DNA from 4 places in the Mesorhizobium sp. WSM4850 genome. Region 4 is predicted to be linked to each of the others. Evidence: riboswitches for the same ligand, from Rfam matches in the RefSeq annotation. Region 4 holds a riboswitch; each other region holds the start of a gene.

Region 1 (7,089 bases), on a different contig from region 4:
ATGCGCCTAAAGGCCGCGGCTCATCTTGATCGACTTCGAATCCTGGGACTTTGTGCGCATGCGGACCTGACCGTCTGCGAGCTGGCAGAAGTTCTGAGTCTGTCTCGCGAGCACGTGGTCGCACACGTGCGCCAGCTCGCCAGAGCCGGCTTTCTTCTCGGCAACGAACAGCGCCCCTGGCCTTCGTACCACCTCGAAGCAGGAGGCTCGGACGGCGGCTTGGTTCAATTGTTGGTTGATCTCCTGCCCCACGGCGATGGCCATCACAGACAAGACCTACAGCGCCTGGAGGCGATACAGGGCGCGCGGTCCAAGGTGGCCGCCTGCTTGTCCTGAAACTTAGTCCCAATGGAGCGCGAAGCTGATATGGACAATTCGACTGGCGGCGCCATCGCGGAGCTTGACACTTGCGAGTGGCCTCACCTGGCTGTCGCAGATTCTCGCGTTCACGAGCTGCTTTTAAGACAGGAGCGCCAGGAGCGGACGACCCTCAAACTTATCGCCTCCGAGAACTTCGCGTCCTCGGCGGTGCTGGAAGCGACCGGGTCTATTTTCACCAACAAGTATGCCGAGGGATATCCCGGCGCGCGCTACTACGCCGGAAACGAGATTGTCGATGAGCTTGAGAACCTCGCCATCGAGCGATTGAAGGCGCTATTCGGCTGTGAACACGCCAACGTGCAGCCTTATTCCGGCTCGCCGGCCAATCAGGCTGTCTGTCGAGCGCTGTTGTGTCCGGGAGACAAGATGATGGGCTTGACCCTCCCCGGCGGCGGGCATCTGACGCACGGTTGGGCCGTCAACTTCTCTGGCACTGACTATCAGCGAGTTCCGTACGGGCTGCACGAAAAGACGCAGCAGATTGACCATGACCGCTTGCGCGAGACGGCCAAACGCGAACGACCGAAGCTCATTTGGGTCGGCGGAACTGCTTATCCGCGCATCTTTGACTATGAGGCAATGGCCGACATTGCTTCGGAGGTGAACTCCTATCTGGTAGCCGACATCGCCCACATCAGCGGCCTCATTGTCGCAGGAGCGCATCCGAATCCCGTTGGCCATTGCGATGTTGTCACCAGCACCTCTCACAAATCGATCCGCGGCCCCCGCGGTGGCTTCATCTTGTCAAGGAATGAAGACCGCTATCAGGCGCTCTACCATTCCAAGAGCAAACACAATCTGGCCAAACGCATAGACCGTGCCGTGTTCCCTCTCCTCCAGGGCGGACCGCACATGAATACGATTGCCGCGCTAGCTGTCGCTCTGCACGAAGCAGGGAATGCATCCTTCCGTGTGTACGGTCAGCAGATCGTCAACAACGCCAAGGCTCTGGCCCAGGCCCTTCTGGAGCGAGGTTATGAACTCGTCACGGGGGGCACTGACAATCACATGCTGATCCTTGATCTTCGGGACCGGCCGCTGTCTGGGAAAGCCTATGCCGAGCGTCTGTCGCAAGCAGGTATCATTACGAATTTCAACATGGTGCCGGGGGACCGGCGCCATCCCGCGCTCACCAGCGGCATTCGGTTAGGCACGCCAGCAGTGACGTCTGTGGGCATGCGCGAGGCGGAAATGCTGCAGATTGCCGCTTTCATCGACCTGGTTTGCCGCCAGCCCGATGATTCGGACGTCCATGCCCGCGTGCGCAGAGACGTTGCCGACTTCTGCGCTGCGTTCGACGTGCCGGGCATCTCCGACAGGTAAGACGGCCTGATCAACTGTCACATCTATTTCCAACGTTTGAAGCGAGGAAATCCCATGACCAGAAAATTCGTGTTCTCTTCCGAATCCGTCGGCGCTGGACATCCCGACAAGATGGCCGACAATATCTCAGATGGCGTGCTCGATGCGATCCTTCGCAAGGATCCCAAGGCTCGCGTTGCTTGTGAAGCGTTGGTGAAATCAGGGATGGTCGTTCTGGCTGGCGAGATCACCAGCCACGCGCAGATCGACTACAGCCAAGTTGCCCGCGATATCATTTTGGACATTGGATATGACGACGATGCGATCGGCTTTGACGGCCGGCGTTGCGCCGTGATCTTGGCCTTGACCGAGCAGTCGCCTGACATCAGCCAGGGCGTCGACGAGGGACGAGGGCAAGATCTCGAGCATGGAGCGGGGGATCAGGGCCTCATGTTCGGGTACGCGTGCAACGAGACCGAAACATTGATGCCGTTGCCAATCCAACTTGCTCACGAGTTGACAAAAAAACAGGCAGAGGTGCGCCAAACCGGACGCCTTGGCTGGCTTCGCCCGGACGTTAAATCACAGGTATCCGTCCGTTATGAGGGTTTGCGCCCGGTAGCGCTTGATACCATAGTCCTGTCGACGCAGCATGACGAGGAGGTCTCACAAGCCACGGTCCGCGAAGGCGTCATTGAGGAGATCATAAGGCCGGTCTTGCCCCACGACTTGGATACGACGGGGATAAGGTTCCTGGTCAATCCAACAGGCCGGTTCGTGGTCGGTGGGCCGCGCGGCGATTGCGGTCTCACCGGACGCAAGATCATCGTCGATTCCTACGGCGGTATGGGGCGTCACGGCGGCGGTGCCTTTTCGGGCAAGGACCCGTCCAAGGTTGATCGGTCGGCCGCCTATGCGGCGCGGTACGTCGCAAAAAACGTCGTTGCCAGCGGACTGGCGGAGGTGTGCGAGGTTCAGCTTGCTTACGCGATCGGTGTGGCCGCGCCGGTCTCTATCCTCGTCAATACATTCGGAACCGCAAAGATTGATGAAAAAAGGATCGAGCGCGCCGTCCTTGAGCTTTTCGATCTCCGGCCGAAAGGCATCATCAAGGCGCTTGATCTCTTACGGCCGATTTACCGCAAGACCGCGACATACGGACACTTCGGCCGCGAAGAGCCGGAGTTCACCTGGGAAAAGACGGACAGAGCTGACGACCTGTTGCGTGAGGCAGGACCGGCAGCTGCGTGATGCGCGGGTATTGGATGCGTCGGCATAGGGCGACCCATTCCACACTCGCCAAAAACACGCCGGCCCCGGCGTGGCGAGAAGCCGGCTCGGCTTTTTGGCGGAGACACTGATGTCGAAATATGACGTGCTTTGTATCGGTAATGCCATCGTCGACATCATCGCGCAGTGCGACGAGGCATTCCTCGAGACCAACGGCATCATCAAGGGCGCGATGAACCTCATCGACACAAGGCGCGCCGAGCTGCTCTACAGCCGCATGGGTCCGGCGATCGAGGCGTCCGGCGGCAGTGCCGGCAACACGGCGGCCGGCGTCGCCAGCTTCGGCGGCCGCGCCGCTTTCTTCGGCAAGGTCTCCAACGATGCGCTGGGCGAAATCTACGCCCACGACATCCACGCGCAGGGCGTCGCCTTCGACACCAGGCCGCTCAAGGGCGAGCCGCCGACGGCGCGCTCGATGATCTTCGTCACCCCTGACGGCGAGCGCTCGATGAACACCTATCTCGGCGCCTGCGTCGAGCTCGGGCCGGAGGATGTCGAGGCCGACAAGGCCTCTGGCGCCAAGGTCACCTATTTCGAAGGCTATCTGTGGGATCCGCCGCGCGCCAAGGAAGCAATCCGCCAGACGGCGATGCTGGCGCACGCGGCAGGCCGCGAAGTGTCGATGACCCTGTCGGATTCGTTTTGCGTCGATCGCTACCGAGACGAGTTCCTCGAACTGATGCGTTCGGGCACGGTCGATATCGTCTTTGCCAACAGCCACGAGATCAAGTCACTCTACCAGACATCGTCGTTTGACGAGGCGCTGGCGCAGATCCGCAAGGATTGCCGTATCGCCGCCGTGACCCGCTCGGAAAAAGGTTCGGTGATCGTGCGCGGGGACGAGACCGTGGTCATCAAGGCGACCGCCATCAAGGAACTGGTCGACACCACGGGTGCCGGCGATCTCTATGCCGCCGGCTTCCTGCATGGATACACGCAAGGCCGCGACCTGCAGACCTGCGGCGACCTTGGCTCACTGGCGGCCGGATTGGTGATCCAGCAGATCGGCCCCAGGCCACGGCAGAATCTGCGACGAGAGGCTGAGCAGGCGGGGTTGCTGTAGGGGGCATTTCCGCGAAGTGCTGCCCACCTTCCCGTTGTGCAGGCTGTCCAGACAAGCGCGTGTAAATCGAAATGTCGCGTGCCTGCGTGAAGGATGGCGGTTTTTCTCCAAATTTCAATTTTGCAGGCTTAGGAACGTTGTCGCACTTCGGGCCAGTACTGCCGCCCGATCATGAATGGCCAACACGAGCCATTTTTGACGAAGTCGTTTTGAGACGGGATCGTACAAAAGGCAGATTGCCCGAGGGGCGAGCCACAGTCTGCACACAGCGGAGAGTCGCGCAGAAGGGCTCAGCTCGACGGCGACATGAGACTTGCAAACACGCCGCAGGCGAACAATTCACATAAGCACATAAACATTTCTTTATACGGCATTGACAGCAATGCGAGCGGCTGCGATCGTCTGCGGGTCGTGGTTCTCCGCAAGGTGTTGCCGTAGCGGAGCTAAGAGGGAAGCCGGTGCAATGCCGGCGCTGCCCCCGCAACGTAAGCGGCGAGCCAACCCACCAATGTCACTGGGGCGAACTGCCCCGGGAAGACGGGGCAGAGGCTGTGACCCGCGAGCCAGGAGACCTGCCACGGCGAACAACGTCCACGGGCGGGGTGTCTGGTGGCCGCGGCAGCTCGGCGTTGATGCCGGCCTGCTAACGCCTTCCTTGGCCCCGCCCCAACCATCGGGGTATGGAATGAATGTCTCCCAGCAAGTTCCCATAGCAACGCTTGGCGTGCCGCGTATCGGTCGCCGGCGAGAACTGAAATTCGCGCTCGAAAGCTACTGGTCCGGAAAATCTTCTGCTGCCAACCTTCTGGCGACGGCGAAGGCACTGCGTGCCGCCAGCTGGAGCGAGCAGCGCGACCGCGGCGTGTCGAAAATCCCGTCGAACGATTTCTCACTGTATGACCATGTGCTCGACACCGCAGCAATGGTCGGCGCCGTGCCAGCTCGTTACGGCTGGACGGGCGGCGAGGTCCCGCTCGACATCTACTTCGCGATGGCGCGCGGGACGCAAGGCGATAGCGCGGGTTGCGGACGGGCCGGTCACGGGCATGCAGTTCAGGGGCAGCGCGTAACCGCGATGGAAATGACCAAATGGTTCGACACCAACTACCACTACATCGTGCCGGAGCTGGGCGACGATCAGACCTTCGCCCTCTCGTCGACGAAACCAGTCGATCACTTTCTGGAGGCAAAAGAGCTCGGCACCCATACACGCCCGGTCATCCTTGGACCGGTGACCTTCCTGAAGCTGGCGAAGTCTCCCGACCAGGGCTTCAATCCCATAGCGCTCCTGCCGCGCCTACTGCCCGTCTACGAGCAACTCCTGCAGAGGCTGGAGCTCTCGGGGGCCGACTGGGTTCAGATTGATGAGCCGGCGCTTGTGCTCGACCTTAGCCCGAACGAACGAGCTGCCTTCGAATTCACCTACGGGCAGCTGTCGAAAGCCGCGCCCAAGTTGAAAATTATGCTGGCTGCCTATTTCGGGCCGCTGGGAAACAATCTGGCGACCGCGCTTTCGCTGGGCCTGGCGGGCCTGCATCTCGACCTCGTGCGCGCTCCCGAGCAGTTGGAGACGGTTGGTCGGCTTGCACCGAAGGATCTGGTGCTGTCACTTGGCCTGATCGACGGCCGCAATGTCTGGCGCGCGAACCTGTCTGCAATTCTCGACCGCATCAAGCCGGTCATTGCCGGCTGGCCGCTGGACCGCGTCGAAATTGCGCCTTCCTGCTCGATGCTTCATGTGCCGATGGACCTGCGGATGGAGACCGCGCTCGATGTAGACGTTCGTTCGTGGCTGGCATTCGCCGCCCAGAAGACTGAAGAGCTGCTCGTGCTGGCCCAAGCCTTGTCCGAAGGCAGGGAGGGTGTAGCAGGCGCGCTGAAGGCTTATGAAGAGGCGGCCGCCGCGCGCGCAATGTTGACAAAAGTCCATGATCCGCTCGTCCGCGGGCGTGTTAGCAGCATTGACGGCGTGATGAAGCAACGAAAGAGCGCATTTGCCAAGCGCTCCAAAGTCCAGGCTGACGCGCTCGGCCTGCCGCCGTTCCCGACGACGACCATCGGGTCCTTCCCGCAGACGCCCGAGGTGCGCAGGGCACGCTCCGCTCATGCGAAGGGCCGGCTGAGCTATATCGACTACCAGGCCTTTCTGAAGAAGGAGACCGAGGCGGCGGTCCTTTGGCAGGAGGAGATCGGGCTGGACGTGCTGGTACATGGCGAGTTCGAACGCAACGATATGGTGCAGCATTTCGGCGAGCAGTTGTCCGGCCTCGCCTTCACCCAGCATGGCTGGGTGCAAAGTTACGGCTCGCGGCTCGTGCGCCCTCCCATCATCTTCGGCGACGTATCGCGGCCCAATCCGATGACGGTCTTCTGGTGGCAATTTGCCCAATCGCTGACGAAAAAGCCGGTGAAGGGCATGCTCACTGGCCCAGTGACGATTCTTAACTGGTCTTTTGTGCGCGACGACGTACCCCGCGCCGAGGTCTGCCGCCAGATCGCACTCGCCATCCGCGATGAAGTGGCCGACCTCGAAAAAGCTGGCGCAAGGGTGATCCAGATCGATGAGGCCGCGTTTCGCGAAGGCTTGCCCCTGCGGAAGTCCGACTGGAAACATTATCTGGGCTGGGCTGTCGAATGCTTCCGGCTCGCCTCGACGGGTGTAGAGGACGCGACCCAAATTCACACCCACATGTGCTATTCGGAGTTCAATGAGATCATTGACTCGATCGCTGAACTGGACGCGGACGTAATTTCGATTGAGACGTCGCGCTCCAAAATGGAACTGTTAGACGCCTTCACGAAGTCCAAATATCCGAATGACATCGGTCCTGGCGTCTACGACATTCACTCACCACGTGTCCCGGAAGTCGGCGAGATTTTACATCTCGCCCAACTTGCCCGCGCGCGACTGTTGGACGGCCAACTGTGGGTGAATCCGGATTGTGGCCTCAAAACAAGGAAATGGGAGGAGGTCCGGCCTGCCCTCATGAACATGGTCGCTGCCGCATGCGCGCTGCGGGAGAAAGAGCGGGCGCAGGTCGCTGGGCCACTGT
Region 2 (7,089 bases), on a different contig from region 4:
TTGCTGAAAAAATTCGAGGAGCGTGGTCTGGTCGAGCGCGTGGCGACGCGAGCCGATGCGCGGCGCTCGTCGATTGCGCTGACGCCGGCGGGAAGAGCGGCGTTCGCGCCGCTGAACCAGGGTTCGCACGATCAGGTCGCGGCCCTGCTCGAGCGGCTTTCCGCACCGGAACAGGACAGGCTGGTCAAGGCGATGCAGACGGTGCAGCATCTACTGGGCGAGAGTGCAGAGCCCAAGGTCCTTTACATGCTGCGGTCCTTGCAGGTCGGCGACATCGGCTGGATCATCCATCGCCAGGGCCTGCTCTACGCGCAGGAATATGGCTGGGACGAAACTTATGAGGCGCTGGTCGCCGAAATCCTCGGCGCTTTCGCCAAATCCTACGATCCGAAATGGGAACGCAGCTGGATCGCCGAGCGGGAAGGGGAAGTCGTCGGCTCGGTCTTCGTCGTGCGCCAGTCGGACGCGGTGGCGAAGCTGCGCCTGCTCTACGTCGAACCCTCGGCGCGCGGTCTCGGCATCGGCAGGCGGCTGGTCGAGGAATGCATCCGCTTTGCCCGTGCCAAGGGCTACAAGAAATTGACGCTGTGGACCAACGACGTGCTCACCTCAGCGCGCCGCATCTACGAGGCGGCCGGGTTCAAGCTGGCCAATCAGGAACGCCACCACGCCTTCGGCAAGGATCTGGTCGGCCAGAACTGGAACCTGGAGTTGTAGCGTCTTTCCCTACTCCCCTTGTGGGACAAGGGGAGTAGGCAAGATAAGGCGGAGCGCCTCGACACTAGTCTCCAACACAAGTTGAAAACTGGCCCTTCCTCACCCGACCGGTATCCAGACTTCCAGCCCGCCATTGCCGCTGCGCGGATCGAATTCGGGGCCGTAGCGCTCGAATTCGGGCGCGTCGGCAATCTTGTGCCCGGAGGCCGGCAGCCATTTGTTCCAGATCGTGTTGACCGTGCGGCGGATGGTCGAGATGTGGCCACGATGGGCGAACACGGCGTATTTCTGCATCGGCACGCGTACGCGCGAAAACTCCTTCGGCAGGTCCGAAAAATCGGACACCTCGACGCCGGCGATATAGTCGAAATTGCCTGCATCGTCGCCGTTGACGCAGACGCCATAGGCGACGTCGCCGACCTCGCCTGGAATGTTGCCGATATAGGGGCCGAACCGCTGCCACTGCATCGGGATGCCGGCGCTGGTTTCGCAGCTGTAGCGCTCGCCGAGACCGGCGATGAGGAACGGCCGGCTGGTTTCGAAACGCGGCGGCTCGAGATTGGTGAGGAAGGACTGGTCCATCAGGATCGGCTCCACGAGATCGAGGTTTTTGAGCGAGCCTTGCGCGCGCACCAGTTCCGGCGTGGTGCCGAACTGGTCGCGGAAGGCACGGGTGAAAGCCTCATGCGAGGCATAGCCGGCGTCGAGCGCGACCGAGAGGATGTCCGGTGCGCCGGCGGCGAGCCTGCGCGCCGCCTCGGTCAGGCGGCGAGAACGCAGGTAGCCCATCACCGAACGTCCGGTCGCCGCACCGAAAGCCCGCGTCACGTGAAAGCGCGACACGCCGCTGCTGTTGGCGACATCGTCGAGCGAGATGGCCTCCGGCAGATGGCTTTCGACGAACCACAGCGCTTTCTCGGTCGGGTTCATATGGCTCCTCGCTGTGGGACTGCGCATTGGCCAGGTCATGGTATCGCTTACTGGTGGAGGCAGTTTGATCGAAATTGCGCACCGCGCAATGCGACGGTGATCGGCAAGCCGAAAGCGTTGGGCGAAGGGGTTGACAGGCGCAGGCGTTGTCTTTTAAGTAGTAACGTTATTACATTACGAGATTCGGTATGCTCGTTCTGACAAGACCATTGCTCGCGGGGCACTCCGGAACCCGGAAATTTATTGCGCTGGGATTGGCGGAAAACTAGGGTGGCTGACTGATGGTCCCCAAGCCGAAAGGCGAGGGGTGAAAAGGGAACACGGTGAGATCTTCGGATCGAGGCCGTGGCTGCCCCCGCAACTGTAAGCGGCGAGCAAAATCCGAAATGCCACTGGCCAAGGCTGGGAAGGCAGGATGGCGCAAGGACCCGCGAGCCAGGAGACCTGCCATCGCACGAGTTGACCGGACGGGGTGTGCCGGGAGGAGACGTGGACATCGGTCTTGTCGGCCGGTCCAGCTTCCTTCCGTCGCCATTTGAGAAAGTGACGGTAAGTTGGATGCCTGCCAGCCTCTTCTTGAAGCGCGTGAACTGAGCGCCACGGCGAATGGCCAGCGCCTGGTCAGTGCGGTCAGCCTTTCCGTCGCGGCGGGAGACCGCCTCGCCATCATCGGTCCCAACGGCGCCGGCAAGACGACGCTGCTGCGCATGCTATGCGGCACGCTGCGTCCGAGCGCGGGAGGTGTGAGATTTTCCGGACGCCGGCTGGAGACATTTCCGGCCGCCGAGCGGGCGCTGCACATGGCGGTCGTCGGCCAGACCGATCAGCCCGATCCGCGGCTTGCCGTGATCGACTACGTCGGACTTGGGCGGGTCCCGCATGCCGGCTGGCGACGCAGGAGCGAGCAACGCGACGTCGTCGTCGAAGCGCTTCGCAGAACTGGCCTGCTGCCGCTGCTCGGCCGCACGATCGGCTCGCTGTCGGGTGGTGAGCGGCAACGCGCCCAGTTGGCGCGCGCCATCGCCCAGGAGCCGAAAATCCTGTTCCTCGATGAACCGACCAATCATCTCGATCCGCGCGCCCGCAGCGAACTTCTCGAACTCGTATCGCAGCTTGGCATGACCGTCGTGGCGGTGCTGCATGATCTGTCGCTGGTCACGCCATTTGCCACCAGGGTCGCGGTGATGAACGAGGCCCGGCTGCAGGCACTCGCCGGTCCGCGCGAGGCGCTGACCAAGCAGTTGATCCGCGAGATTTTCGGCGTCGACGTGCTTCGGCTGCGCCATCCGACCGAAGACCGCGAACTCACGGTGTTCGAAGTCCCGAACCGTGCCTCTTCTGATCTAACCAAGGAGCAACATCCGTGAAACGCCTCGCACTGTCTTTTGCCTCTCTGCTGCTTGCCCAGACCGCCTTCGCTTTCCCGGTAACAGTCGACAGCTGCGGTACGCCGCTGACGTTCGACGCCGCGCCGAAGCGTGCCGTCATCCAGGATATGAACATGGCCGAGATGGCCTTCGCGCTGGGGCTGCAACCGTCGATCGTCGGCCTGACCGGCATCACCGGATGGTACAAGGTCGGTCCGGAATTCAAGGCCAAGCAGGGCGCGATCCCTGAACTTGCGCCGAAATACCCGGCGCTCGAAAACCTGGTCGCGGTCGAGCCCGATTTCTTCTTCGCCGGCTGGTATTACGGTATGAAGCCGGGCGGCGAGGTAACGCCAGATACGCTGGCGCCGCACGGCGTCAAGACGCTGGTGCTGACGGAAAGCTGCGTCCATCTCGACAACAACCGCCCCGCCGCCTCGATGGACCTGCTCTACGGCGACATCGAAAAGCTGGGCAGGATTTTCGGCAAGCAAGCCAAGGCGGAAAAACTCGTTTCAGGCTGGAAAGCGCAACTCGCCGATATCACGGCAAAGGCCGGCGACCGCGAGCGGACGCGGGTGTTTCTCTACGACTCCGGCGAAGACAAACCCTTCACATCAGGCAAGTTCGCGATCCCCAGCGCCATGATCGCCGCTGCCGGCGGCGACAACATCATGGCCGACATGCAGACGAACTGGGGCAACACGGACTGGGAAACGGTCGCTTCCCGCAATCCGCAGTTCCTGATCCTGCTCGACTACCAGGACGGCGGCGGTTACAGGAAACTGCTCGACTTCCTCAAAGTCCATCCGGCAATGAAGGAGACCGATGCGGTCAGGAGCGAGCGCTTCGTCGCGCTGCGCTATGCCGAGCTGACGCCCGGACCTGCTAACATCGAGGCGATCGGCAAGATCGCCAGCGCGATGCACCCGGAAGCCTTCTGAGCTTGCGCCACAGGGCGTTCGAATTGGCCATGGCAGCAGGAGCGGCAGCAATCGCCGCTCTTGCTCTGCTGTCGATCGCCTATGGATCGACAGTCATAGGGTTGAGCGACGTGATTGCTGCGCTCGGACATGCGGCCGGGCTGGACGGAGACCTCGTGCCCGGCTCAGTCGGCAATATCCCGGTCGCCAAGATCCCGGTTGCCAAGATTGTCGTCGATCTCAGGCTGCCGCGCACCATCATGGCGATCTGTGTCGGCGCAGGGCTGGGCGTCATCGGCGCGCTGCTGCAGACGGTAACCCGAAACGATCTCGCCGATCCATTCCTGTTCGGGCTGTCCTCCGGTGCCGCGGCCGGCGCTGTTTCCGTCATCACCATTTTTGGCGACCGTTTCGGCATCTGGACGTTGCCGGTTGCCGCCTTCACCGGCGGCATTTTGGCCGCCGGCATCGTGCTTTTGCTGGTTTCGCGGGTGAGGGGGCAAGGCCCCGAACGGCTGATACTGGCCGGGCTTGCCGTCTCGTTCATGTTCATCGCCCTGACCAACTATCTCGTCTTCGCCGGAGACCAGCGCGCCGCTCACTCGGTTTTGTTCTGGACCATGGGCGGGCTCGGCCTAGCGCGATGGGACAATGTCGGGCTGGCTGCTCTTGGCGCGTGCACCATTCTTGCTTATGGCCTGTGGAACCATCGCAAGCTCGACGCCTTCCTGGCCGGCGAGAATGCTGCCGAAAGCCTCGGCGTGCCGGTTGTGCGGATGCGCAGGACGGCGTTTCTCGTCGCTGCCTTCTCGACGGCGATCCTGGTCTCGGTCGTAGGTGTCATCGGTTTCGTCGGGCTGATGATCCCGCATCTGTCCCGGCCCCTGGCCGGCCCGTTGCATCTGCGCCTGATTGCAAGCTGCGCCCTCTTCGGAGCGGTGCTGCTGCTAGCAAGTGACCTTCTGGCGCGCACGCTGCTGCCGCCGCAGGAACTGCCGATCGGCATCATCACCAGTTCGGTCGGCGCTTTCTTCGTGGTCACCATGCTCATTCGCAATCGTTCATGATGGGCTGCCATGCACACTTGCCGGCTTCTGGCACAATGCCGAGTCTTTGGACTGACCTCTGGGACCGGCGCAGCGCGCCGAACCGCCCGTCGAGATTTTCACCGGCAGGATCGGCCATCATGTGCGATGGGCCTGCACGAGATTGGCTCCACCTTCTCCCCTTGTGGGCCCCCTTGTGGGAGAAGGTGGCCGCGAAGCGGCCGGATGAGGGGTGCTCCAGCTTGGAACCGACAGCGCTCCGGCCAGCACCCTCAACCGTCTCGGCGCTGCGCGCCGATCCACCTTCTCCCACAAGGGGAGAAGGCAAGAACTGCGCCATGCCCCGGCATCGACCCGGTTCACATGCCATTAGTATATCTGGACCACTATGCGGTCGCTTAGCTTGCAGCGAGCTTTCCTTGCTTTGCGCCAGGCGCCGAACCGGAGGAACTGTGTTTGGTCACGAAATCATCGAGGCAAGCCGCCCAGGCGCCCGAATCGACCGAGCTTGCCACGCTGGCGAAACTGGCGGGCTCCTCGTACGAGACGCTCGAGCGCGAACTCAGGGCTACGATCGCAACACTCGAGCAACAGGCGCTGCGATTCGAGACGGCGATCGACAACATCTCGCAAGGCATCTGCTTTTTCGACGCCGCTGAACGGCTGATCCTGTGCAACCGCCGCTATGCGGAAATTTACCGCATCGCGCCCGAACACTTGCGCCCCGGCCGGACGCTGGGCGAAATCGTCGAACGCCGCATCGCTGCCGGGACATCCGCGATGGCCAGCGACGCTTATCTCGCATTCGCCCGAGCGGTCAATTCGGGCACGACCCTGAGAAACTGGACCGCCAATCTCACCGACGGCCGGACAATTCAGATCTGCCATCAGCCGATGCCTGACGGCGGATGGGTGGCCACGCATGAGGACATAACGGAACTCACCGCCAATCGCCTGATCGTCGACGAGCGCATCTCGCTGCAAACGCTGATCGACTGGGTGCCCGACTACCTGTGGGTGAAGGACACCGAAAGCCGCTTCGTCGTCGCCAACAGGGCCATTGCTTCCGACAGCGGCAAGGCCAAAACCAGTGACATGATCGGTTTGACCGATTCCGATCTTCATGCCCCCGACCTTGCGCAGAAGTTTCGCGCCATCGAGCAAGGCGTGCTGCGCAGCGGACAGCCGATGATCGATGAGGAAGAGTTCGTTGTCGATGCGTCAGGCGCCGGCAAATGGTTTTCGTCGACGAAGGTGCCGTTGCGCAATGTTCAAAACGATATCTTCGGTCTGGTCGGCATCGCCCACGACATCACCGCCCGCAAGCAAGCGGACACCCTTCGAGACGGGCAGGCGCAGATACTGGAAATGATCGCGACGAGCGCCCCGCTCGAAGATGTGCTCGACTGCCTCATGCGCCTCGCCGAGTCTCAGTTGACGGGGATATTCGGTTCCGTCCTGTTGCTCGACAAGGATGGCAGCCACTTGCGGCACGGCGCCGCGCCGAGCTTGGCAAAGGCCTATACGAGCGCCATCGACGGGATCGCCGTCGGCCCCAAAATGGGATCCTGCGGAACCGCTGCCTACCGGCGCGAGCCAGTCATTGTCGCGGACATCATGCACGACCCGCTTTGGCACGATCACTGCGAATTGGCGGCGGCCTATGGCTACCGTTCGTGCTGGTCGACCCCGATCCTGTCGCACCAGGGCGCTGTGCTGGGCGCCTTTGCCATGTACTCGACGACCGTGCGCGAGCCGACCGCGGCCGAGACCCGGCTCATCGATTTCACGACGCGTATTGCCGGGATCGCCATCGAGCGCAAGCTGGCCGAAGATCGGATCCACTTCATGGCCAACCATGATGTGCTGACCGGACTGCCCAATCGCGCTCTGCTCGAGGACCGGCTTTCGCAGGCGATCCTCTACGCGCAGCGATACGATCGCTGGGTGACGGTGGTGTTCATCGATCTGGACAATTTCAAACTCGTCAATGACACGCTTGGCCACAATGCCGGGGACGAGCTGTTGAAGACCGTAGCCGGCCGTATCGTCGAGCGCGTAAGGGCGACCGATACGGTCGTGCGGCTTGGTGGCGACGAATTCGTC
Region 3 (7,089 bases), on a different contig from region 4:
GATGTTGCCGAAGGTGGCGGCGCGGAAGGGTAAATTTGCCGAAGCGGGCGCTTGAACCCCCCCCTCTATCCTGCCGGACATGCCCGGCAGGATAGAGGGGGGTGCCTCGCACCAACCTGTCTCATCTTCAGCATTCCCCCATGCGGCCTCTACCACAGCCATTGCCTCAGCAGGCAATTCCTTCGAGAAGGTCAGATACTCCTCCAACCTCAACCCTTCGCCACCACACTCCAGCATCTCCAGCAACGCACGCGGCGTTTGCGGAATCCCTTCAACGACGTAGCCCTGTTCGCTCAGGTCGTGCAGCATCGCCAGTACGCTGGACGGCACGTCGAGGCCGACGGCGTAGCCGGTGCGGCCTGGCGCGCTCGGATAGTCGGGGATCAGGATGGCGAGCTTGCGTTTTTCGCGCGGCGTGCGCTGCAGGCGCACGAACGCCTCGACACGGTTCGCCACCTGCGCGACGCGGTCCGGCTCCGGCCGGTTGGCGAAGGCGCGGAAGGCCAGTGCCGGATCGACCTCGCTTTCGCCCTTGAAGGAAACGGCGCCAGCAAGGATGCGGCCGTCGAGTTCCGGCAGGACGACATGCATGGCGAGGTCGGCGGGCGCCAGGCCGCGCTGGTTGTCTTGCCAGATATCGCGGCGTGTCGTCGCGACGATGACCTGGAAGACAGGAACGCCGGCGCGGTCGAACAGGGTATCGACGCCGGGCTCAGCACCCGAGGCGAAGGCCGTCGCTGTGATGATGGCGGCCGGCTTCAGCGTGGCAAGCGCGGTTTCGACAAAGGCGAGCGAGGCCGGGTCCTTGAGGCTGGAGACGAAGATCGGCACGGGGGCCATGCCGCGCTGCCGCAGCGCTTCAAAAAGCGCATCGATCGGCGCGACATCGGCGGCGAGCAGAATCGAGCGGTAGAAGAGGATGGGCACGACGTCCCCCTCCCCCTCGAGGGGAGGGTGGCCCGCAGGGCCAAGTGGGGTCGTTGCGGCAGTGCTCGACGTTTTTTGCTGTTGGCGCACTTCAGAGCGTTGGCGCACTTCACAGGCGACCCCACCCCCGGCCTGCGGCCGGACCCTCCCCTCGAGGGGTAGGGGGACGTCGCGCTCTATGACACCGCGTCCCGGTTGATAGTAGCCCGCCTTCGGCACGACAACCGGCTCCGCGACCGCCACATCTGATCCGGCGAGACCTACCAGCCGATGCACCAGCGCCGTCATATTCTCCGGGCCGCCTTCGCGAAAATAGCCGAGCAGGCCGTCGAGTTCTTGCCGCGGCAGCGTCGAGCATTCGATCAGTCGCAGATCCTCGTCGCGGCATTCGCCGGGCAGCAGCGCCAGTTTTATGCCGTGCGCGCGGGCGGTCGAGGCGAGCTGATCGCAGCCGTAGCGCCACCAGTCGTAGCCGCCGAGGATGCGAACCAGAACAACCTTGGCGTGCCGGGCGACGCTGTCGATCCACAGATCGACAGACATCGGATGGCGCAGATCGCGCAAGGCGGCCAACCGCATCGACGGCAGGCGATCCGCGTCCGCCTGCCACGCCGCCGCCAGCCCGGCCAGATCGCTGTCGGTGAAGGACAGCGCCACGACATCCGCAGGCGTCTGCCTGAGATCGACAGGCTCGGCAAGATCGTCGAGCGAGGCGGATGTGGTGGTGAGGATGTGCATCGCGGCTCGTGCCTGAGGTCAGCCGGCGAGGATACGCTCGATCGCCGGGCGGTTCAGCCCTTTCAGGCCGATGACGACGAGGCGGGAGCGGCGATCGTCGGCGGCGGTCCAGGCGCGGTCGTAATAGTGGTTGACGCGCGGCCCGACTGCCTGCAGCAACAGCCGCATCGGCTTGCCGCCGACCTCGACGAAGCCTTTTACGCGCAGTACGTTTTCTTCTTCCGCCGCCGTGGCGACACGCAAAGCCAGCTCTTCGGGATTGGCAATCGACGGAATGTCGATGACGAACGAGTCAAAATCGTCATGCTCGTGATCGAGCTCGTCATCGTGGTGGGTCTTGCGGTTCTCGATGTCGTCCTCGACGGCAAGGCCGAGGCCGAGCAGCACGGAGGGATCGACCTTGCCCTGCGAGGCCGGCACGATCTTCACCGCGCGGGCGGCGTGCTTGCCGATGACGGCATTGGCGCGGGCCGAGCCGGCGGCGTCCATCAGGTCGCTCTTCGACAATATGATCAGGTCGGCGCAGGCGAGCTGGTCCTCGAACACCTCCTCGACCGGATCGTCGTGGTCGAGCGTCTCGTCCTGCGCGCGCTGCGCCTGCAGGGCGTCCATGTCGTTGGCAACGCGGCCTTCGGCCAGCGCCGGTCCGTCGACCACGGCAATGACGCCGTCGACCGTCACCCGGCTCTTCACCGTCGGCCACTGGAAGGCCTGGACCAGCGGCTTGGGCAGGGCCAGCCCGGAGGTTTCGATCAGGATATGGTCGACCCTGGGCGTCAGCGACAGGATCTGGTCGAGCGCCGGGACGAAATCGTCGGCGACGGTGCAGCAGATGCAGCCATTGGCCAGCTCAACGATGTTTTCCTCAGGGCAGGTGTCGATGCCGCATCCCTTAAGAATCTCGCCATCGATGCCGATGTCGCCGAACTCGTTGACTATGATGGCCAGCCGCTTGCCGCCAGCGTTTTCGAGCAGATGGCGGATCAGCGTCGTCTTGCCGGCGCCGAGGAAGCCGGTGACGACGGTGCAGGGCACGCGCGAGACGGAAGTGGTCATATCTGGTCCTTCAAAAGGTCGAGGGGAGGGATGCGGGCAACGAGGCCGCGCTTCAGGCAATCGGGGCGGCCGCGCCATGGCATGAGGCCGTCGGTCGAGGTGGCGAAGAGTTTTGCGCCGGTGATGAGATCGGCGCCGCTGGTCGCGGTCAGGTCGCCAAAGACATAGCTCCAGCAGCCGTCGCGCAGGATAGCGGCGCTGAGGCGGCGCTTGCAGTTGCCGAGGCATTCGACGCTGCGGATACGGATGTTTTCGCCAGAGGCGGCGCGGCGCGTGTCTTCGGCCAACAATTCGCCGGCGCGAGGATGGCCGTCGGAGCCGGTCTCGTCACGGCAGGAGGTGCAGACGATCACGGTGACGTCGGCCAGAGCATCATCATCGCCGGACAATACGCCCGCTGTCTCAGCCGAAAAACTGCTGTCGCGTTCCAAATCAGGCTCCTTGCCCGGAAAACCCGCCAGGCGATCGGATTCTTAAGTCCTAGACGGCAGGTCTCCTGGCTCGCGGGTCATCGCCTTCGTGCCGCCTTCCCGGGATTTTTCCCAGTGGTTATCGGCCTTGGCTCGTCGCTTACAGTTGCGGGGACAGCCGCGGATTTGAAATCGAGATTTCGCACCGCATTCCCTCTTGGCTCCTCCCTTTGCCGAGAGGAGACCGTCTGAACCGGATTTAGGCTTGTGGAGGCAGTCGTGTCAACGCATGCTTCCGACACGGCGATGGAAACGCTTCAGAGCAATTTTGGATGTCGGCGCTGCCCCTCATTGCCCTGCCGGGCATTTCTCCCCGTATAGTGACGGGGAGAAAGAACTGGCCGCAACGGCGGCGCCCCCTCCTGCAACGCTGGCGATTGGCGAAACCATCGATGACAGCGTCCCTCTCCCCGTCTCTATACGGGGAGAGGATGCCGGCAGGCAGGTGAGGGGCGGCGCCGACATCGGCAATCCCTTACGAAACCGCGACTTCCGCCAGCGCCTGGCCCAAATCCCCCGCCGGCGTCACCTCGATGCGTTCCAAGCCGAGCCAGCCCTGCATCAGCTTCACTTCCTCAAAAAGTTCGGCGGCGGTTTGCGGCGGCGCGCCGGGCTCGGCATAGGCGGCATGGACGCGCAGCACGCCGGCCGGGCGGTCGGCCTTGACGTCGATGCGCGCCACGATCCTTTCGCCGAGCAGGAACGGCAGCACATAATAGCCGTACTGGCGTTTTTCGGCCGGGGTGTAGATCTCGATGCGATAGCGGAAGTCGAACAGTCTTTCCGTACGTGCTCGCTCGAAGACAACCGGATCGAACGGAGCGAGCAAGGCGCGCGCCTCGATCTTGCGCGGAAAACGGGCATCCCTGTGAAGATAGGCTGGCTTGCTCCAGCCTTCGACGGTCACCGGCAAGAGGTCGCCGGCGTCGACCAGTTCCTCGATGCGGCCTTTGATGTCAGCGGGAGAGAGGCGAAAATAGTCGCGCAGGTCGCCTGCTGTCGCGACGCCGTGGGCGCGGGCGGAGATGCGCAGCAATTCGCGGTGCGCATCCTCAGGTGAGGGCACCGGCAGGGCAAGTATTTCCGGCGGCAGCACGCGCTGCGGCAGATCATAAAGCCGCTCGAAGCCACGACGTGACGCCGTGGTGATGCGGCCGGCCCAGAACAGCCATTCGAAAGCGTGCTTGGCGTCGCTCCAGCCCCACCAGCCGCCGGAGCCTTTCTGGCCTTCCAGGGCGGAAGCGGCGATCGGGCCGCGTTCGACGACCTCGCGATAAATGTCTTCAATGTAGGCGGCGCGCTCGCGGCCCCACTTGGCCAGCCCGCTATACATTTCCTCGCCACGTTCGGCCCGTTCCATGCGCCAGCGCATCAGCGGATAGGTCTCGACCGGCAGAAAGGAGGCTTCGTGCGCCCAATATTCGAAGACTTTGCGCTTGCGCGTCACGGCGGCGTTGTCGAGCAGGGCGAGCGGGTAGGGGCCAAGCCGCGAATAGAGCGGCATATAATGGGCACGCACCACCGCGCTGACGGAATCGATCTGCAGCAGACCGGTCCGGCCAAGCACACGGGCCAGATGGCGGCGATCGGGCGAGCCGTTAGGGCGAGGATCGGCAAACCCCTGTGCGGCAAGCGCGATGCGCCGGGCCATGGCGAGCGAGATTTTTTCCTTCATGCAGACGGCACTCTGTCGGCGTTCGACCAAAGGTGGGAGAGATGATTCCGCACCATGCTAGCAGGGTTCCGGCGGCATCTATGTCAGGAGAGAAAAGTGGAGTAAAAAGCGAAGGAAATCAACAGGAGCGGATTGGACCAGTTTATCCGGATATGCCGTCGAGCACCGTGTTTTGAACAAGGTTTGACTTGCTTCGCCGAAAGCCCTGCGCTAACCCTCGCCGCGTTGCAGCATAGCGCCCCCTAAAACGGTTCAGTGGTTAAACTGTCACGCTTCCGCAAGTGGGTCCGGTGCTGTAATCAGAGTGGATTGGCCGCCAACGGAAAGCTGCAGCATGAACGCATTGTTGAGTTCGTACCTGCCCATCGTCCTGTTCATCGGCGTGGCGCTGGTCGTCGGCCTGGCGCTGCTTGCCGCACCCTTTCTGGTGGCCTACCGCAATCCCGATCCGGAAAAGCTTTCCGCCTATGAATGCGGCTTCAACTCCTTTGACGATGCCCGCATGAAGTTCGACATCCGCTTCTACCTGGTGTCGATCCTGTTCATCATCTTCGATCTGGAAGTGGCCTTCCTGTTTCCGTGGGCAGTGTCTTTCAGCCAGATCGGCATGCTCGGTTTCTGGTCGATGATGGTGTTTTTGGCGGTGCTGACCATCGGCTTTGCCTATGAATGGAAGAAAGGAGCGCTGGAATGGGATTGAGCGACAATTCCGGCACGCTCGTCGCGCCGAAGCCAAAAGGCATTCTCGACCCCAGCACCGGAAAGCCGGTGGGGGCGAATGATCCCTTCTTCCTCGAGATCAACGACGAGCTTGCCGACAAGGGCTTTCTCGTCACCTCGACCGAGGCGCTGATCACCTGGGCGCGCAGCGGCTCGCTGATGTTCATGACCTTCGGTCTTGCCTGCTGTGCGGTCGAGATGATCCACACCTCGATGCCGCGCTATGACTCGGAGAGGTTCGGCGTTGCGCCGCGCGCCTCGCCGCGCCAGTCCGACATCATGATCGTCGCCGGCACGCTGACCAACAAGATGGCGCCGGCGCTGCGCAAGGTCTACGACCAGATGCCGGAGCCGCGCTACGTCATCTCGATGGGCTCCTGCGCCAATGGCGGCGGCTACTACCACTATTCCTATTCGGTGGTGCGCGGCTGCGATCGCGTCGTGCCGGTCGACATCTATGTGCCCGGGTGTCCGCCGAGTGCGGAAGCGCTGCTCTACGGCATCCTTCTGTTGCAAAAGAAGATCCGCCGCACCGGCACGATCGAGCGGTGAGCGCGATGATGAGCCTGAATGAACTCTCGACCTATCTCGGCGAGAAGCTGAGCGGCCGGATCGGCGATGCGGTGCTTGCCTATGGCGAACTCACGATCTCGCTCGAGCCGCACGATCTGATCGAGGTGGTGAGCTTCCTGCGCGACGATCCAAAATGCCAGTTCATCTCGATCATCGACGTTTGCGGCGCCGATTATCCGTCGCGGGCCAAGCGCTTCGACGTCGTCTATCACCTGCTGTCGCCGAAGCAGAATATTCGCATCCGCATCAAGGTCCAGGCCGACGAGGAGACGGTGGTGCCATCGATCACCGGCGTTTATCCCGGCGCCGACTGGTTCGAACGCGAGACCTACGATCTCTATGGCGTGCTGTTTTCGGGCCATCCCGATTTGCGCAGGATCCTGACGGACTACGGCTTCGAAGGTCATCCGCTGCGCAAGGATTTCCCGCTGACCGGTTTCGTCGAGGTGCGCTACGACGACGAAGCCAAGCGGGTCATCTACGAGCCGGTGGAATTGAAACAGGAATTCCGCAATTTCGATTTTCTCAGCCCTTGGGAGGGGACGGATTACGTCCTTCCAGGCGACGAAAAAGCCAAGACGAATTGAGACGCCAAAATGGCTGAAACTTCCGTCCGCAACTTCAACATCAATTTCGGCCCGCAACATCCGGCGGCGCATGGTGTTTTGCGTCTTGTGCTAGAACTCGACGGCGAAGTCGTCGATCGCGTCGATCCGCATATCGGGCTTTTGCATCGCGGCACTGAAAAGCTGATCGAAGCCAAAACCTATCTGCAAGCTGTGCCCTATCTCGACCGGCTCGACTATTGCGCTCCGATGAACCAGGAGCATGCCTTCGCGCTTGCCGCCGAGCGGCTGCTCGGCATCGAGGTGCCGAAGCGCGGCCAATTGATCCGCGTGCTCTATTGCGAGATCGGCCGCATCATGTCGC
Region 4 (7,089 bases):
CCTATCTGAAGCGGCTGGTTCCCGAAAAGTACAAGGTCGGAAGGCCGTTCGTCTGAGCCGGCTCGCTTCTGATGCCGGAATCTTCGTGATGCGTGACTGGTTCAGCAAGACCGTCATCGACGCCGATACGACGATGCTGACCGAGCCGTTCGTGCATGATTTCGTGCGCGCCAACATCTGGCATCTGCGCGGCCGCGACGTCGACCTGCTTGTCGACACCGGCATGGGGATTTGCCCGCTGGCGCCGGAGATCGACACGCCTGATGGCAAGCCGCTGCTCGTCGTCGCCACCCATATCCACCTCGACCATGTCGGCTCGCTGCACGAATTCCCGCTGCGAGCCGGGCCGAGGATGAGTGCTGCGCAATTCGACAGCATGGATGACGCCGTCACCTACGCCCACATGTTTCATGATCTCGACGGCGCCGTCTCGAAGCTGCCGGCACCGGGCTGGAGAGCGGCCGAATACAGAATCCAGCCGGCGCCGCTGACGCGGACGCTTGACGAGGGCGATCTGGTCGACCTCGGCGACCGGCAATTCCGGGTGCTGCATCTGCCCGGCCATTCGCCGGATTCCATCGCGCTGTTCGATGAGGCCGACGGCCTGTTCTTCGCCGGCGACGCCATCTACGACGCCTTGCTGATCGACGACCTGCCGGATTCCGACCGATCAGCCTATCGCCGAACAATGCAGCGGCTGCTCGATCTGCCTGTCAGCATCGGCCATGGCGGCCATGGACCAAGCTTCGACGCCAAACGGATGCGCGAGATCGCCACCGGTTATCTCAGGCGCACAGACGGCGCATAAGCCAAGAATCTGGTTGCCCGCCGGAATATCTTTGACAACATTGGTGAAGGCCGACAGGCGGCCTGATGCAAACGGATTGTCTCGATGATCACCCGCGGCTTCTCTTCAGGACGAAAGCCCCCGACGGATGCGGATGCGCGTATCCCGCCGGGGCAATATCTCGAGCAAGGGTTTCCGGTGCTGTCGGCCGGGCCGACGCCGCGTGTGCGCACTGAGGACTGGTCGTTCACGCTCAAGCACGGACCACGGCCGATCAAGACGTGGAACTGGACAGAGTTCAACGCGCTGCCTTTGACCAAGATGACGCGCGACATCCATTGTGTCACCGCGTGGACCAAGTTCGACACGGCGTGGCAGGGTGTGCTGGTCGACGATATTCTGGCGGATGCCGGCATCGAGCCACCGACGGCCTTCACGCTGGCGCTGTCCTTCGACGGCTATACAACCAACGTGCCGACGCAGGATCTCACCGCCGGCAAAGCGATGGTGGCGCTGCTTTACGAAGGCAAGCCGATCACGCCGGACCATGGCGGCCCGGCGCGGCTGCTGGTTCCGCATCTCTATTTCTGGAAGTCGGCCAAATGGCTGAACGGGCTGCAGTTCACCGAGCGCGACGAGCCGGGCTTCTGGGAGCTGCGCGGCTATCACATCTATGGCGACCCGTGGCGCGAGCAGCGCTATACGGGCGATCCATGAGCGACGGGCCGGCGGCGCAGTCGCCCTGGCAGACGGTGACAATCGCCCGCATCGAAAAGCGCACGCCGCGCGTCACCAGCTTTTTCCTCCAACCGTCGCGGCCCTTCGCCTATCGTGCCGGGCAGCATGTCGATGTCAGGCTGACGGCGCCGGACGGCTATCAGGCGCGCCGCTCCTACTCAATCGCCTCGGCGCCGGAAGCCGGCGAGACGATCGAACTGGCGATCGAAAGGCTCGATGATGGCGAGGTCTCACCCTTCTTCCACGATATCGCGGCGGTCGGCGACGAGGTCGAGTTGCGCGGCCCGCTCGGCGGCCACTTCGTCTGGTCCGACAGCGACGGCGGCCCGCTTCTGCTGGTCGGCGGCGGGTCCGGCGTGGTGCCGCTGATGGCGATGATCCGCCATCGCGCCGCGCGCAGATCGGCGGTGCCCGTGGCACTGGTATTTTCCGCACGGGTCTGGGACGAGGTCATCTTTCGCGACGAGCTGATCGACCTCCACGCTCGCCGGGACGGCTTCGATCTGGTGTTGGCGCTGACCCGCGAGCCGGCCCGGCGCCCGGCGGACTATTCACGGCGGATCGACGTTGCGATGATGGAGCAATCGATGCTGAGGCTGCCCGCACCGCCAAGGTTCGCCTTTGTCTGCGGCTCGAATGCCTTCGTGTCGGCCGCCGCCCAGGCGCTGATCGATGCTGGCGTTCCGGCAAGCCTCATCCGCACCGAGCGCTACGGGGTTTAAGCTCCCCGGTCAGGCGTCGATCTCGAGCTCCGTCAGCGGCTTCGAACAGCAGGCAAGGATGAAGCCGTCGTCGATCTCGTGATCGAGGATGCCGCCATTGTGGCTCATCTCGACTGTGCCCGAGACCTTTTTCACCTTGCAGGTTCCGCACAGGCCGAACTCGCAGGCTGCGGGAATTCGTACGCCCGAAGCGCGCGCCGTCTGCAGCACGGTCTGGCCGGCAACGCAGTCGGCATCGATATCCGAAAGCGAAAAGCGGATCGGAGTTGCGGCCTCGGCAGGTACCTCGACCCCGCCCTCTGCCGGCCCACCCTTTGCCGGCCCACCCTCTGCCGGCGAACCGAACGGGGCCGGTATTTCCTCCACCGCCGGGGCCGCAAAGCTCTCCTGATGGTAGTTGGCCATGTCGAAGCCGGCCGCCTCCAGCGTCTGCCGCACGGCGCGCATGAACGGGTCGGGGCCGCAGCAGAAAATTTCGCGCTCGCGAAAATCGGGCGCCAGCAGCGGCAGCCTTATGGCGTCGATCCGGCCCATATGGCCGAACCAGCCCTCACGGCTGGACCGCTCCTCAATCATGAACCCGAGCGTCAGGCCCGGCATGCGGCTGCCGAGCAGCTCGAGCTCCTTGCGGAAGATGATCTCCTCGGGCGTTCGCGCGCAGTTGACGAAGCCGACATCTGTCCATGGCGCGCAATCGTTCAGCCAGCGCAGCATCGACATCATCGGCGTCACGCCGGAGCCGGCCGAAATGAACAGATACTTGGCCGCTGGATGGCTGTGCAGCGAAAAGTCGCCCGCCGGCCCATAGGCCTTCACGTGAACGCCGGGTTTCAGATTGTCGAACATCCAGCGGGTGCCGAGGCTGCCGGCCTGCGCCTTCACCGTCACCGCGATCGAGAACGGCCGCGACGGCGAGGACGACAGCGTATAGGTCCGCATTAGCGGGCCCTCGGTGGTCGGCAGTTCCAGCGTCACGAACTGCCCCGGTCTGTAGCGGAACCAGGTCTGGTTGTCAGAGCGGAAGGTGAAGGTCTTCACCTCAGGCGCCTCGTCGCTGACGCTGATGACTTCCAGCACCTGGAGCCTGTCGTTCCAGGGCGCCATCTCGTCGAGATGGCGGTAGAGGCCAAGGTCCGTCATCGCATTCATCCCCTTGATCTCGTTCAGGCGACGCTGCGCAGCGCCGGCCGCCCGACCTCGGCAAGGCGCGGCCCGATGAAGGAGGCGTACCATTCGACAAACTGGATGACGCCGCCCTCATGCAGTTCCGAATAGGGGCCGGGCTCATAGGCCGGCGACAGGATGCCGAAGGCGTTTTCCTCGACGATGCGACGGTCCTGATCGTTGGTCTCGGTCCAGACATGGGTGAGTTCGGCGAGGTCGTAATCGACGCCTTCGACCGCGTCCTTATGGACAAGCCATTTGGTGGTGACGGCCGTTTCCGTGGCACTGATCGGCAGCACGCGGAAGGTGACGGCATGATCGCCGAGGATATGGTTCCAGGTCGTCGGATAGTGATAGAGCAGCAGCGAGCCGATACGGTCGGTCGAAACGCTGTCGGAAAGGTTCTTCTTCACCGCGCGTCTTCCCGTCATCGTGTAGCTGACGGCGTCGCGCAGCAGCGGCGCGCGGGTGGCGCGATACTGCCCGGCCGGATCGATGCGGAACTTGCTCGGCAGGCCTGCCGCCTCGCATTTCGCCCAGTGCGCGAGCATCTCCGGATCGCTGTCGGCGCCCTGCACCCCGGTCACCGTCGGCGCTTCCGGGAATGTCTTGCAGAGTTCCGGATGGTTGCCGGCGCAATGATAGCACTCGCGGTTGTTCTCCCAGACGAGCTTCCAGTTGCCCTTCTCGACGATGGTCGATTCGAAGGCGACTTTTGCCTCGCGCAGCCGGTGCGGCAGGAGGTAAGGCTCGATCATGGCTCGCATCGGCGCGAAGTCGACCGGCTCGTTGGCCAGGCAGATGAAGATGTAGCCGCCAACGCTTTCGCAAGCCACCGGCTTCAGGCTGAACTGGCTCTTGTCGAAGCCGTCTGCCATCTGGCGAGCAAACAACAGCCGGCCGTCCAACTCGTAGGTCCACTGGTGATAGGGGCAGACCAGCTTCGCCGCAGTGCCCTTGTCGGCATTGCAGACACGGCTGCCGCGATGCCGGCAGGAATTGTGGAAGGCATTGATCTTGCCTTGCTGGTCGCGGACCAGCACGACCGGATAGTCGCCAATCTGGGCGGTGATATAGCTGCCAGCTTTCGGCAACTCGCAATCGTGGCCGATGAACAGCCAGTCGCGATACCAGATCAGCTCCATGTCGAGCTTGAAGAAATCTGGATCGGTGTAGAAGGGCTGCTCGAGCGAATAGCCTTGCCTGCGGCCGTGCAAGAGCCTCAGCATGTCGTTGCGCGCGTCCATGTCCTGTCCTCGTGTAAGGACTGAACTGGTGGTGATGGAGGGAGGATCGGCCGCAGACCGGCGACAGGGCCGACATGCATCATCCACCTCTTGACCGCCCACCGCGATCAGTCGAGTCTAAAAATCTCGGGCTGGTTTCCGGGCTCTGGAGTGTCCTTGCGGACTCATCGCGACACCTTCCCAGGCTTGTGGCCCAGTGGTCTCCCGTTGCGACTTGAACTCCACCACCGTTGCGGGGGCAGCACCGGGTTCTGACCGGCTTCCCAATTCTCCGCTTCGTCGTCACCAAGCGGCACCTGAGATGGCGTGATCTAATCATGCCGGCCGGCTGACTGTCGGCATGAAAGCGACATCGTATCCATGCGGCGCGACACCGCCGGCGAAACCTGCAGGTTTATATCTGCAGGGCTGAAACCCACTTTTCGGCGGCCACTGTCGGCTGCTGTGACATCGAATCTGACCCGCGGCGGAGATCAGGAAAGTTAACAGTTTACCAAAGTGACTATTAGCCGCTTCTAAAATCGAACCGAACGGTTCGTTTCTGTTGACAGCGTGCAGCACCCTGTGAACGCAGATCCGCCAATCCGTCAAATCATGAATGGCTAATTTTGAATAAGATATTGAAAACAAACCATAAAACCATGGTAGCAGATGCCTCTGGTACAATTTCAAGGTGTAGATTCTTGGTCCACACGGAACAACTTCGTGATTGGAATCCGCCGAATGGCCTTCCCACATCGGGGCTGTCCGAATGACGCGCATCCTCCCAAGACACGCCGCTAGGCGGACGGAAGACTAAGATACTGGAGTACTAAAATGAAAAAGATCGCTCTTGCTGCCGTCGCCGCTCTGGCCATCACCGGCAGCGCCTTTGCCGGCAGCGACCATTATGGGTCCAACGCCGCCAACCAGCCGACTGCTGCGATCGACAGCTCGTATACGGCCTCTGTCCAGACGCCGGCTCACGCTGAAAAGCAGCCCGTTGGCCCGGGCGCCGACCGCAACCTTTTCGGCAACAATTAACAGCTGGTCCCAAACAGCAAAGTGGCGGTCCGCCGCTCGGGATCTGAGGAACTCAGGAGTATTTGAAATGAAGAAGCTCATTCTTGCCACCGCCGCCATTGTGGCCATCTCCGGCGGCGCTTTTGCCGGCAGCGACAACTTTGGATCGAACGGTGCCAACCAACCGGCCGCCGCGGTCGACAGCAACTCGTACACGGCTTCGATTCGGAATTCGGCTTCGGCGCAGAATCCGGTTCCGGCTCACGAGAAACCCGTCAACGGCAGCGACCGTAACCTGTTCGGCAACAACTAACAGTTCGTTCCAACAGCGGCGGCGGCATTTGCCCGCCGCGCTGGTGGAACCAAGAAAATCCAGGAGTTTTGAAAATGAAGAAGATCGTTGTTACCGCCGCCGCGCTTTTGATTGCTGCCGGCAGCGCTTTTGCCGGTAGCGACAACTTTGGCGGAACCGACATCAACAAGCAGGCGACCATCAACGTCGACAACACGCAGACGTCTTCGGTACGCAATACCGGCTCGCCGGTCTACAAGCTGCTCAACTCGTCGGGCGACTTACAGAAGTCCGCCCCGCAGGGCAGCGACCGGAGCCTGTTCGGCCGCTAGCGCATCGGCCCGAAAATCGGTTCGATTTTCGGAAAGCACGATGCGCAGCGTTAAAGTGTTAGAGCGTACTTTTGTGCGTCCACTTGGACGCACGTCGCTCTAACAGCGACCGGAACGCACAAGAGCGGCGGGCTTTGCCCGCCGCTCTTGTTTTTGGGTCACCAAACTCCATCAGTTCGGCTGCCGCTCTCAGGCTGCCTTTGCTTCCGCTTTGTGGAGCGTGAATGAATGTCCGTCGGCATCGAAAATATGCAGGTCGCCGGCATCGGCATTCAACCGCAGCGCAGCGCCGCGCTTGACCTCGACATTGCCTGGCAGCTTGGTCACCAGCGGCAGGTCGGCGCGGCCGATGTCGACATAGACGAGCTGGACCTCGCCGAGCTGCTCGACATAGTCCACTGTTCCCTCGAAAAGATAATCGGCGCCGGTGGCGATCGTCAGATCCTCCGGCCGCACGCCGAAGCTCACCGAAGCGCCCGTCGCCGAGGCCGGCGTGGCGATCGGCACCGTCGCCTTGCGGCCGCCGACATGGCTGACGATGGTCGGGTTGCCTGATTTGTCGATCGTGGCCGGCAGGATGTTCATGGCCGGCGAGCCGATGAACTGGGCGACGAACAGATTGCCGGGTCTCTTGTAGAGCTCCATCGGCGTGCCGACCTGCTCGATATGGCCCTCCTTGAGCACCACGATGCGGTCGGCCAGCGTCATCGCCTCGACCTGGTCGTGGGTGACGTAGATCATCGTTGTAGCAGGCATCGATTCCTTGAGCTTGGCGATCTCGATGCGGGTGGCGACGCGCAGGGCC

What was found. A riboswitch is a leader RNA that binds a small molecule or an ion and turns the genes downstream of it on or off. The one in region 4 is predicted to bind cobalamin.
Region 1: it holds a riboswitch for cobalamin, as region 4 does, so the genes downstream of both, metE (5-methyltetrahydropteroyltriglutamate--homocysteine S-methyltransferase) here and AC0L2Z_RS05140 (aromatic ring-hydroxylating oxygenase subunit alpha) in region 4, are expected to answer to the same signal.
Region 2: it holds a riboswitch for cobalamin, as region 4 does, so the genes downstream of both, AC0L2Z_RS16705 (ABC transporter ATP-binding protein) here and AC0L2Z_RS05140 (aromatic ring-hydroxylating oxygenase subunit alpha) in region 4, are expected to answer to the same signal.
Region 3: it holds a riboswitch for cobalamin, as region 4 does, so the genes downstream of both, AC0L2Z_RS05940 (DUF1636 family protein) here and AC0L2Z_RS05140 (aromatic ring-hydroxylating oxygenase subunit alpha) in region 4, are expected to answer to the same signal.

Annotation. Positions count from the first base shown of each region.
Region 1 covers NZ_JBVVPV010000042.1:54,939-62,027, forward strand. The annotation lists gene AC0L2Z_RS28395 (ArsR/SmtB family transcription factor) at 1-336, shown strand, start outside; gene AC0L2Z_RS28400 (serine hydroxymethyltransferase) at 367-1,704, shown strand; gene metK (methionine adenosyltransferase) at 1,759-2,934, shown strand; gene AC0L2Z_RS28410 (adenosine kinase) at 3,044-4,036, shown strand; cobalamin riboswitch at 4,432-4,630, shown strand; gene metE (5-methyltetrahydropteroyltriglutamate--homocysteine S-methyltransferase) at 4,746-7,089, shown strand, end outside.
Region 2 covers NZ_JBVVPV010000015.1:66,469-73,557, forward strand. The annotation lists gene AC0L2Z_RS16695 (bifunctional helix-turn-helix transcriptional regulator/GNAT family N-acetyltransferase) at 1-717, shown strand, start outside; gene AC0L2Z_RS16700 (AraC family transcriptional regulator) at 817-1,647, opposite strand; cobalamin riboswitch at 1,913-2,113, shown strand; gene AC0L2Z_RS16705 (ABC transporter ATP-binding protein) at 2,202-3,014, shown strand; gene AC0L2Z_RS16710 (ABC transporter substrate-binding protein) at 3,011-3,958, shown strand; gene AC0L2Z_RS16715 (FecCD family ABC transporter permease) at 3,988-5,004, shown strand; gene AC0L2Z_RS16720 (EAL domain-containing protein) at 5,440-7,089, shown strand, end outside.
Region 3 covers NZ_JBVVPV010000003.1:2,756-9,844, forward strand. The annotation lists gene cobN (cobaltochelatase subunit CobN) at 1-1,665, opposite strand, end outside; gene cobW (cobalamin biosynthesis protein CobW) at 1,684-2,721, opposite strand; gene AC0L2Z_RS05940 (DUF1636 family protein) at 2,718-3,152, opposite strand; cobalamin riboswitch at 3,191-3,395, opposite strand; gene AC0L2Z_RS05945 (winged helix-turn-helix domain-containing protein) at 3,667-4,866, opposite strand; gene AC0L2Z_RS05950 (NADH-quinone oxidoreductase subunit A) at 5,201-5,566, shown strand; gene AC0L2Z_RS05955 (NuoB/complex I 20 kDa subunit family protein) at 5,557-6,138, shown strand; gene AC0L2Z_RS05960 (NADH-quinone oxidoreductase subunit C) at 6,144-6,746, shown strand; gene AC0L2Z_RS05965 (NADH-quinone oxidoreductase subunit D) at 6,756-7,089, shown strand, end outside.
Region 4 covers NZ_JBVVPV010000002.1:431,706-438,794, forward strand. The annotation lists gene AC0L2Z_RS05115 (diphosphate--fructose-6-phosphate 1-phosphotransferase) at 1-56, shown strand, start outside; gene AC0L2Z_RS05120 (MBL fold metallo-hydrolase) at 89-808, shown strand; gene AC0L2Z_RS05125 (molybdopterin-dependent oxidoreductase) at 893-1,504, shown strand; gene AC0L2Z_RS05130 (FAD-binding oxidoreductase) at 1,501-2,247, shown strand; gene AC0L2Z_RS05135 (FAD-binding oxidoreductase) at 2,257-3,387, opposite strand; gene AC0L2Z_RS05140 (aromatic ring-hydroxylating oxygenase subunit alpha) at 3,411-4,658, opposite strand; cobalamin riboswitch at 4,771-4,973, opposite strand; gene AC0L2Z_RS05145 (DUF680 domain-containing protein) at 5,475-5,681, shown strand; gene AC0L2Z_RS05150 (DUF680 domain-containing protein) at 5,749-5,973, shown strand; gene AC0L2Z_RS05155 (DUF680 domain-containing protein) at 6,048-6,284, shown strand; gene AC0L2Z_RS05160 (ABC transporter ATP-binding protein) at 6,474-7,089, opposite strand, start outside.